One region of the Virgibacillus salexigens genome, then DNA from elsewhere that is predicted to be linked to it. Evidence: riboswitches for the same ligand, from Rfam matches in the RefSeq annotation. Region 1 holds a riboswitch; the other holds the start of a gene.
The links. Region 1 has a riboswitch for FMN ahead of BN990_RS07285 (ECF transporter S component). Riboswitches for the same ligand answer to the same signal wherever they lie in the genome.
Positions count from the first base shown of each region.

Region 2: linked by a shared signal. The riboswitch ahead of ribE (riboflavin synthase) and the one ahead of BN990_RS07285 (ECF transporter S component) in region 1 are both predicted to bind FMN.

Region 1 covers NZ_CCDP010000001.1:1,600,384-1,605,375, reverse strand. Annotated here, with positions in the region: gene BN990_RS07305 (isochorismate synthase) at 1-504, opposite strand, end outside; gene BN990_RS07300 (1,4-dihydroxy-2-naphthoate polyprenyltransferase) at 661-1,596, shown strand; gene BN990_RS07295 (hotdog fold thioesterase) at 1,612-2,046, shown strand; gene BN990_RS07290 (TraR/DksA C4-type zinc finger protein) at 2,030-2,383, shown strand; gene BN990_RS07285 (ECF transporter S component) at 2,582-3,175, opposite strand; FMN riboswitch at 3,340-3,483, opposite strand; gene BN990_RS07280 (S8 family serine peptidase) at 3,617-4,992, opposite strand, start outside.
Region 2 covers NZ_CCDP010000004.1:70,200-75,191, forward strand. Annotated here, with positions in the region: gene glcD (glycolate oxidase subunit GlcD) at 30-1,445, shown strand; gene BN990_RS20880 ((Fe-S)-binding protein) at 1,490-2,815, shown strand; FMN riboswitch at 2,901-3,048, shown strand; gene ribE (riboflavin synthase) at 3,315-3,956, shown strand; partial or broken gene ribB (3,4-dihydroxy-2-butanone-4-phosphate synthase) at 3,969-4,565, shown strand; gene ribH (6,7-dimethyl-8-ribityllumazine synthase) at 4,585-4,992, shown strand, end outside.

The DNA.
Region 1 (4,992 bases):
AGATAATTGAATAACATGATCTTCTTTCGTTATTTTTATATTAACTGTTAAATAACATTCATTCTCAAATTTGGTAAGTAAATACTCCGGAACAGTAAAATAAATAGACGGAAAATCTCCCCACAATTCTGTTCGTTTCTTTTCAGGGTCAAAATCCATCCCCCCCAAGGAAACGAGACCTGTTCCTGGAACTTCATATGGATTATAGATCACTGCTTGTCCACGCAATTGCTCCCAAGCTGATTCAATAAACGAAAATCGGTTTTCGTTCGCATCCATCTCAAACGCATTTCCTACTCCAGTCATGGTGAACGATTCTTTTGCGCTCGTCCAAAATACCCGCTCTTTATTTAAACGTAAAGCCGCTTCAAAGAAGTGAACCGGATTAGTTGTTTGAATTTTTTTTGTAATGCTTACAAGTTGAAAATCTTTACCTGATGTTGTTATTCGTTGAATTGCATCTTGTAAAATATCCTCAACTTGTTGTTCTTGTACTTCAATCATTTGCATTAACCTCCGTTAAACTAACAATGACAAACTTCCATCTTTATTTTATTCTCTTTTTTGCGGATTCTCAAGGAAATCAAACCCGAACGTTGACACCTTATTACAAATTCCATAAAATTAATATGATATAGGTATTAACAGGAGGAACATGCGATGCAATCATCTGATAAAGTTAATATAAAAGAAGCACTGAATGAAAGAGATGGATTTCAGGTCTGGTGGCGATTATTACGACCTCATACACTAACTGCATCCTTTATACCAGTATTTGTTGGGTCGATGCTTGCTTTTCGAGAGGGGTATGTGAATTTACCGCTTTTTATAGCTATGCTCATAGCAGCTGTGCTTATTCAGGCTGCCACCAATATGTTTAATGAATACTACGATTTTGTTAAAGGTTTAGACTCAGAAGACTCCGTTGGTATTGGTGGTACCATTGTACGAGACGGAATAAAACCAAAAACGGTTTTACAGTTAGCTCTTGGATTTTATGGAATAGCTATTTTACTTGGTATTTATATTTGCTTAGAATCCAGCTGGTGGATTGCAGTTATTGGTTTAGGTTGTATGGTTTTCGGTTATTTGTATACGGGAGGACCGTTACCAATTGCTTACACTCCGCTAGGTGAATTATTTTCTGGATTTTTAATGGGAACTGTCATTATTGGAATTAGTTATTTTATTCAAGCTGAAGTCATTACGCCTGAAGTTATCTTTGCATCGATACCAATAGCGCTTTTTATTGGAGCCATCATGCTATCAAATAACATTCGCGATTTAGATAATGATAAAGAAAACGGAAGAAAGACATTAGCTATCCTGCTTGGACGTAGAAATGCTGTTCGTTTTCTTGCTTCCATGTTCATTATAGCCTTTATGATTACAGCAATTCTCATTATAGCAGATATTCTACCGATATGGTCGATCATTACATTTATAGGAGCAGTTAAAGCTGTTGACGTCATTAATAAATTTAAAGGCAAAACACAGCCGATTGAAATGATGCCTGCAATGGCTGCAACCGGTAAGACAAATTCGATTTATGGTTTATTACTTGGGGTATCATTATTTATTAGCATGTTCATATAAAGAGGGGGTTTCTCAATGACATTCAACGATACGTTAATGGAAGTGCTTGGTATTCAACAAATCTCTTTAACAAAGGACAAAGTAATTTTGTCAATGCCAGTAGATAAGCGAACACACCAGCCTTATGGCTATTTGCATGGGGGAGCATCTGTAGCTCTAGCTGAAACAGCTGCTAGCATTGGAGCCTCATTACATGCTGACCCCCAAACAAAAAGTGTATTCGGAATGGAAATTAATGCGAATCATATACGAAGTAAACGCAGCGGCATGGTAACTGCTACAGCTACGCCCCTTCATACTGGGAAGACATCCATGGTGTGGGATATAAGAATCACGGATGAACAAGCTAATCTCATAAGTGTGTCTAGATGTACAATTGGTATCGTTTCAAAAAGAAAGGAAACAACCGAATCCTTCAGAAAGGAGAGCTCAAATGAGCAAACATCTTAGTCAAGAAAAAATAGCTGAACTTAAAAGCCGGTTACTTTATATGAAAAAGGAGATCGAAAACGATTTAGCTGCAAACGATCCAACAAGCCCAAATGAAGCTGTGGAAGAATTGGCTGATTATGATAACCACCCAGCAGATATGGGTACTGAACAATTTGAGCAGGAAAGAGATGCAGGGGTACAACAGATAAAAGAAGATCAATTACAGGATATCAAAGAAGCATTAGCAAAGATAGAAAAGGGAAATTACGGAGTAAGTGAAATCTCAGGTAAGCCAATTCCTATCGAACGTTTAGAAGTTCAACCAACTGCTCGTTATTTAGTAGAAGAAAAATAAGAAAACAGCTAAAGGCCATCGAGAAAAGTCTCGATGGCCTTTTTTATTTTTTAAAGAAGCAACGTGAAATGAGATTAGCATCACAGAAATGGATAACCAGAGATATTAGTGCAAGCTTTCATTCTAGGAATATATCGCAAAAAAGAGAAAGGATATGAAAAAAAGCTTGTAGCGAACCTCCCTCTGTTAATAATCGTTTTAGGGAGCTAATCTTATCTGCTTTTGTTCAATCCAGTGACGCATTTTTATAAATAATGGAACAAATAACATTCCAATTACGATTCCTTTAATAATATTGAATGGCAGGATACCAGCATAAATAGCAGCCCACTTCACTGTACTGCTAGACATTCCTTCCCAACCCATTAGCCAACCATAAGCCGGCAATATAATAACATAGTTTAGTAAACTCATACCTAAGGCCATTATAATTGTACCAGCAGCCAATCCTGAAATAACACTTTTAACACCTTTAAACCGATGATATAAGATGGAAACAGGTAAAACCAGCATTATTCCAGCAAGAAAATTCGCCACCGCACCGATTGGATCTGCAGCACCGGTAACAGCTATATACAACAAGTTTTTAATAGCCACTACAATAACCCCAGCAATTGGGGAGAATATTAGTGAAGCCATCATCGCCGGTACATCACTAAAATCAATTTTTAAATAAGCTGGTAAAAACGGCAATGGGAAATTCAGAAAAAACAATAAAATGGATACTGTTCCAAGTAACGATAGAATAATTAATTTAATTAGTTTTGATGATTGCTTATTGGCAATATGCATTACCATACTCCTCCTTCATCTCCTATCGATTCCTATCTCGTGATGAAGGACCAAAGCCGATAACTTTCCCATTCAAAAAACCCTAAAGCTCCTAACCGGGGCTTTAGGGTTATCATGCATATTCATAGGAAAAAGCAGTGCGTCTTCACGCACATTATCAGGCTCGACATCTTCTCCCATCCAGACTGTAACTGTCGGCTCTGGACTCACACCAGATCAACCACAATCATTGATTGTGGGTCACGGACTTGAAGCTAAAATAGCTTCTTACCGTCGGTCGGGAATTTCACCCTGCCCCGAAGATGGAATCGATTATTATATTGTAAATTCATTTTACCCTAACTTTACAAATTTGGCAACAAAGAAGCTTTGCTTATACATACAAAAAACATCCTGTATCACAGTGAACTGATACAGGATGTTTTAAATGCTAATTACTACTTATTCCGCTACATTAATATATAATTTTCCCTCTGCTTGTTCACGTGTTTCATTGCCATAATCATCTTCGACTTTCACTTCAATAACAGCCCCTTCTGCGACAACATTACTAGTCGCTGTCCAATACCCAACATAATGTCCTTCTGAAGTTTCCATCATTGGAAGTTCGGTTGCATTGGTGACCGTATTTGTTAATGGCATATGAATAAAGTAGCTTGCTTTTAATCCTGGCTCACTATCAAACTCAAACTTAACGGTTTGTCCAGCTTCAAGATTAACATCTTCTTCAGGAGTTAAATTTTCGATTTCTGGAGCTGTGAAGTCAACATCAAGTGTGACGGATTCCGTTGCAGTATTACCTGCTAGGTCATGAGCTACAACTTCAATTTGGTTCTCACCCTCGTCTAACAGGATTCGCTTAGAATAGCTTCCTTCTTCCACATCAGCTTCTTGACCATTAACTTCAACAACATCAAGATTTGTATCGGAAACTGTGCCTTCTACTGTAACCGTCTCACGATTTGATTTTTCACCATCTTCAGGATTGTCAATCGTTAATTCAGGTGATTCCGTATCTAACGTTACATTTACAGGTTCCGATTCTCCAGTAGGTGTACCATCCAGAAGAGATACGGCTGTTAACTCATTTGCTCCTTCAGATAATGTTGTTGGAATTGCAAATGCACCATCCTCACCGATCTCTGCTGTACCTACTTCTTCACCATTATTTAACAATTGAATTGTTGTTGTCGGTGAGGCTGTACCTTCTACTGTAACCTCTGTCTCATTCGTGATGGTATCATTAGCAGGAGCTGTAATTACTGGTTCTTCTACTTCGTAATTAACACGAGCACGAATCATATAATTTCCTTCAGCAGAAGGAGACTTCGACCATGTACCACCAACTAATTGATAGCTACGCTCTGCATTTTGACTGCTTTCATCTGTTGCTAGTCCAGGAGCTTCTGTATTCGTTGCTGTCTGAACATAAACAACATAGAATTCTTTATCTACAACAATACCATGTTCCGATAGATCGATAACTGTCCATTCGTTCGAATCACGGATTGCCTCTGCATCGAACGGTCCAGCTAGTTTTTCACCTGGAGCTCCATCTGTACCAGTAGCATCCCAAATTTCAACTTGGAATTCCGTACCTCCTGGATTCGGGAACTCTTCATCCCAGAACTTAAATACAGCTGCATCAACGACGCCAGATTCTTCACCTTCAGGAAGTGTCATTTTTACTCCCCATCCATTAAATGCATCGTAGAAAGCACGTGCATTTTCTGCTGTGCCGTCATCATAAGCAATTTCTCCACCAGGAACAGTATAGAATGGTTCCAATTCCACATTTTCCGTGACATCTCCATCTT
Region 2 (4,992 bases), on a different contig from region 1:
TAAAAATAGTATGAAATAGGAGAATGCATATGTTACATAGTGAAGTGAAAGGGAAATTGCTAGCCATTGTTGGAGCTGAGAATGTAGAGGATAATAATGCGAGCTTATTAGCTTATTCTTATGATTCTACAGCAAGATTCCAAGCATTACCTGATGCCATGGTTGCCCCTCGCAACACAGAAGAGGTAGCTGGTGTGGTGAAGGTTTGTAATGAACATAAGATTCCAATTGTCCCGCGTGGTTCTGGGACAAATTTATGCGCTGGTACGACACCAACAAAAGGTGGAATTGTTCTTATATTTAAACACATGAATCACATATTGGAAATAGATCAAGAAAATCTAACCATGACTGTAGAACCAGGCGTTTATACGAAAGATATTTTAAATGCTGCTATCGATGTTGGTTTGTTTTACCCTCCCGATCCCGGATCCATGCATATTTCACAAATTGGCGGCAATATTAGTGAAAATTCTGGAGGTCTTCGTGGATTGAAGTACGGTGTTACTAGAGATTATGTGCTTGGTCTCGAGATTGTTTTACCTAACGGTGAAGTCATCCAAACAGGTGGGAAATTGGCTAAAGATGTTGCAGGTTATGATTTAACTAGGTTATATATAGGAGCGGAAGGGACACTTGGAGTCATTACGAAAGCTATCTTGAAGTTAATCCCTCAGCCAGAAACAAAAAAGACAATGCTAGCACTTTATGAGGATTTAGAAGCAGCTGCTGAAACCGTTTCTGCAATTATTGCGAATCGAATTATTCCTGCAACATTAGAATTTCTTGATCAAGCAACTGTTCAAGTAGTTGAAGATTTTGCTGAAATCGGTTTGCCAGTTGAGGCGAAGGCGGTATTATTAATTGAACAAGATGGTCCACCTGAAGTAGTAGACCGTGATATGGATAAGATTGAAGAACTATGTAAGGATAATCGCGCATTTGACGTCCAAGTAGCGAAAACAGTGGAGGAAGCAGAGCAATTAACCGCTGCAAGGAGATCCGCATTATCTGCGTTATCCCGTTTAAAGCCGACTACGATTTTGGAGGATGCTACCGTACCACGGTCTGAAATTGCAAAAATGGTAAAAGCAATTGGTGAAATTGCAGAAAAATATCAATTAAACATTTGTACATTTGGTCATGCTGGGGATGGTAATTTACACCCTACTTGTCTAACAGATGCTAGGGATGAAGCAGAAATTGAATTAGTAGAAAAAGCGTTTGAAGAGATTTTTCAACAGGCAGTAGCATTAGGTGGCACAATTACCGGAGAACATGGAGTAGGCATGATGAAGCTGCCTTATTTACACCTGAAAGCTGGAGAACATGGGATTGAGGCAATGCGAAGTATTAAACAGGCGATTGATCCAAATGGAATTATGAATCCTGGGAAAATGATTGAACCAAAAGGGAGACAGAGAATGGTGGTGGAACACCAGTGAATATACAAGAAAAACAACAAATTCAGCAAGCTTTTCAAGAGACGATGGATTATGATGAATTAATGAATTGTACACGATGCGGCTTCTGTTTACCAAGCTGTCCGACATATATCGAAACCGGAAGAAACGAAGTGCATTCCCCCAGGGGGCGGATTGCTTTAATGAAAGGGCTTGTAGATGGAGTGATTGAGCCTAGCCAAGAAGTAAAGGATTCGATTGATATGTGCCTAGGCTGTAGAGCATGTGAACCAGTTTGTCCATCTGGCGTAAAGTTTGGTAGGTTATTAGAACAGGCAAGAGATGCCATATATCAACATAAGAAACAAACTTTACCTGAAAAACTAATCAAAGGCATCTTCTTTAAAAATATATTTCCATATCAAAATCGAATGATGGGGGTAACAGGGCTGTTAAGTTTTTATCAACGGTCTGGTGCGCAGAAGCTTGCCCAAGCAACAGGGGTTATGAACTTGTTTCCTGAAAGTATGCGTTCAATGGAAAAGGTGTTGCCAAGCGTCCCAAAGAAAAGTCAAATGAAAGATCGTCCTCGGCATTTACAACCTCTAAAATTAGAGAAAAAAAAGAAAGTAGCTTTTTTCTCTGGCTGTCTCATGGACACGATGTTTATGCATACCAATGACGCTACTGTAAAATTGCTGCAGTATGCAGGTTGCGAAATTGTCGTACCTTCTTTACAAGCATGCTGTGGTGCTCTACATGGGCATAGTGGAGAAATGGAGCAGGCAAGAGAAATGGCCAAACGCAATATTCAGGCATTTGAAGAAGTGGAAGTGGATTATATAATTTCGAATGCTGGAGGGTGCGGTGCCTTTTTAGTAGAATACGATCATTTATTAAAGAATGATTCAGAATGGAGTACTCGTGCAAAGCGTTTTTGTAATAAGGTTAAAGACATAACAAGTATATTAATTGAATTGGATTTTCATAAACAGCCACTATCTTTGGATAATCAAATCGTTACTTATCAAGATTCCTGTCATTTGAAAAATGGTCAAAGAACATTTATGGAACCTAGACAGCTGCTTGAATCCATCGATGGTGTACATTATGTAGAAATGAAGGATGCCGGTCGATGCTGTGGATCAGCAGGAATTTACAATATTGTGCAATCAGAAATGTCGATGCAGATATTGGATTACAAGATGGAGCAAGCACAGAATACGAAGGCGAAAACAATCGTTACAGCTAATCCCGGCTGTTTGTTACAAATGAAACTAGGAATTGAACGTGAAGGACGATCTAATGAAATGGAAGCTGTTCATATTGTTGATCTCTTACTTCAGGCATATGAAAATGTAAATGTTCGAAGCAATCTACATGATGAAGCAGCAACTTATATAAGAGCATAAACCAATTTTGATCAGTTAAAAGTATAAATGAGTTGCGGTTTTTCATATTTTATTATATAACTGTATTACAAGTTCATAGTTAATTAGTTTCCTTCGGGGTCGGGTGAAATTCCCAATCGGCGGTGATGAAGCAATAGGCTTCTTAGTCCGTGACCCGTGCGGCAATATGCCAAGCGGTGGATCTGGTGCAACTCCAGAGCCGACAGTTAAAGTCTGGATGGGAGAAGGAATTTTAATCGTTCAACATGCATCGTAACTTAGTATTATTTGATTACGTTTATTGGTCATTTTAAAAATTGGATGACTTCTATACGTGTTTTAGCATGTGTTGATCAAAATTCTGTACGTAAAGCCTCTGAAGTGAATTCAGAGGCTTTTTTTATACTGAATAAAGGAAGGTATCCTCAGTATAAACTCTCGCTATTTTTCTTGGTGAAGTCCGTTCTGCCAAGTATACTAATGTCCCGAGTACTACAAAGAGATAAAGGGAGTGAATTATTTGTTTACTGGAATTATTGAGGAAAAAGGTATCATTCGATCAATGGAACAATTATCCAAATATGCGATGTCATTAACCGTGAATGCTGAAAAGATACTAATGGATATGGAAGTTGGTGATAGTATCGCTGTCAATGGTACTTGTCTAACCGTTACGTCCTTTGATAACAAGAGCTTTTCAGCGGAAGTGATGCCTGAAACCGTAACGTCCACATCTTTACGTACACTTAAGACAGGTTCTGCAGTTAACCTAGAAAGAGCAATGGCTGCTAATCGTAGATTTGGAGGTCATTTTGTTACTGGGCATGTAGATGGAACCGGAAAGGTTGTTGGAAAATATTACAAGGAAAATGCGATCTATTATGACATTGAGTTGAATAAAGCTCTAGAGAGATATGTATTAAAAAAAGGGTCCATTGCAGTTGATGGAGTGAGCCTGACCATCTTTCATGTTCAGGGGAATGTGTTCACAATATCACTTATACCTCACACAGCTTCTGCTACGATATTGGGGAAAAAAGATAAAGGCAATCTCGTCAATATTGAATGTGACGTGCTTGCAAGACAAGTGGACCGACTTATTTCGTATTCTACCGAGTCGCAGGAGCTTGATGAAGATTTCCTGAAAAATACTGGTTTTTAAGGGGGAACAGTAATGAACACAATCCAAGAAGCGATCGATCAATTAAAAGCTGGTCAAGCAATTATTGTTGTGGACGATGAAAATAGAGAGAATGAAGGAGATCTTGTAGCCCTTTCTGATAGGATAACACCTACTATGATAAATTTTATGATCACCCATGGGAAAGGGCTCGTCTGTACTAGCATTGAATCCGATGTAGCAGAAAGAGTAGGGCTTTCTTTAATGACTTCGAATTCAAACGATCCATTGTCAACAGCTTTTACTGTCAGTATAGATTATAAAGAAACGACTACAGGAATTAGTGCATATGAACGCGCTACAACCATTCGAGCACTGGTCAATAAGTTTGCTATGAAAGAAGATTTTAAACAGCCGGGACATGTATTTCCTTTAATTGCAAAAGAAGGCGGCGTTCTAACACGTCCAGGGCATACCGAAGCATCTGTAGATTTGGCAAAACTTTGTGGAGCTTCTCCTTCTGGGGTTATTTGTGAAATTATTAATGAGGATGGAACGATGGCAAGAGTGCCAGATTTGGAGAAAATGGCAGACAAATTTCAATTATGCATGATCTCAATTGAAGATTTAATAAGTTATTTAACAAAAAGAGTAGAGGAGTGTAAGTAAGATGGCAAAAGTTGTAGCAGGAAACTTAGTAGGGACCGATTTACGAATAGGGATTGTAGTAAGTAGATTTAACGATTTTATAACAAGCAAATTATTAGAAGGGGCTAAGGATGCCTTAACTCGACATGGAATAGCAGAACAGGACATTACTGTTGCATGGGTTCCTGGCGCATATGAAATTCCATTAGTTGCTAAGAAAATGGCCTTACAAACAGAATATGATGCAATTATTACCTTAGGAACAGTGATCCGAGGTTCAACTCCTCATTTTGATTATGTTTGTAATGAAGCAGCAAAAGGTGTATCGCAGGCTTCACTACAATCAGAAAAGCCTGTTATTTTTGGTATTCTAACGACCGAAACGATTGAACAAGCGATTGAGCGAGCTGGGACAAAAGCTGGAAATAAA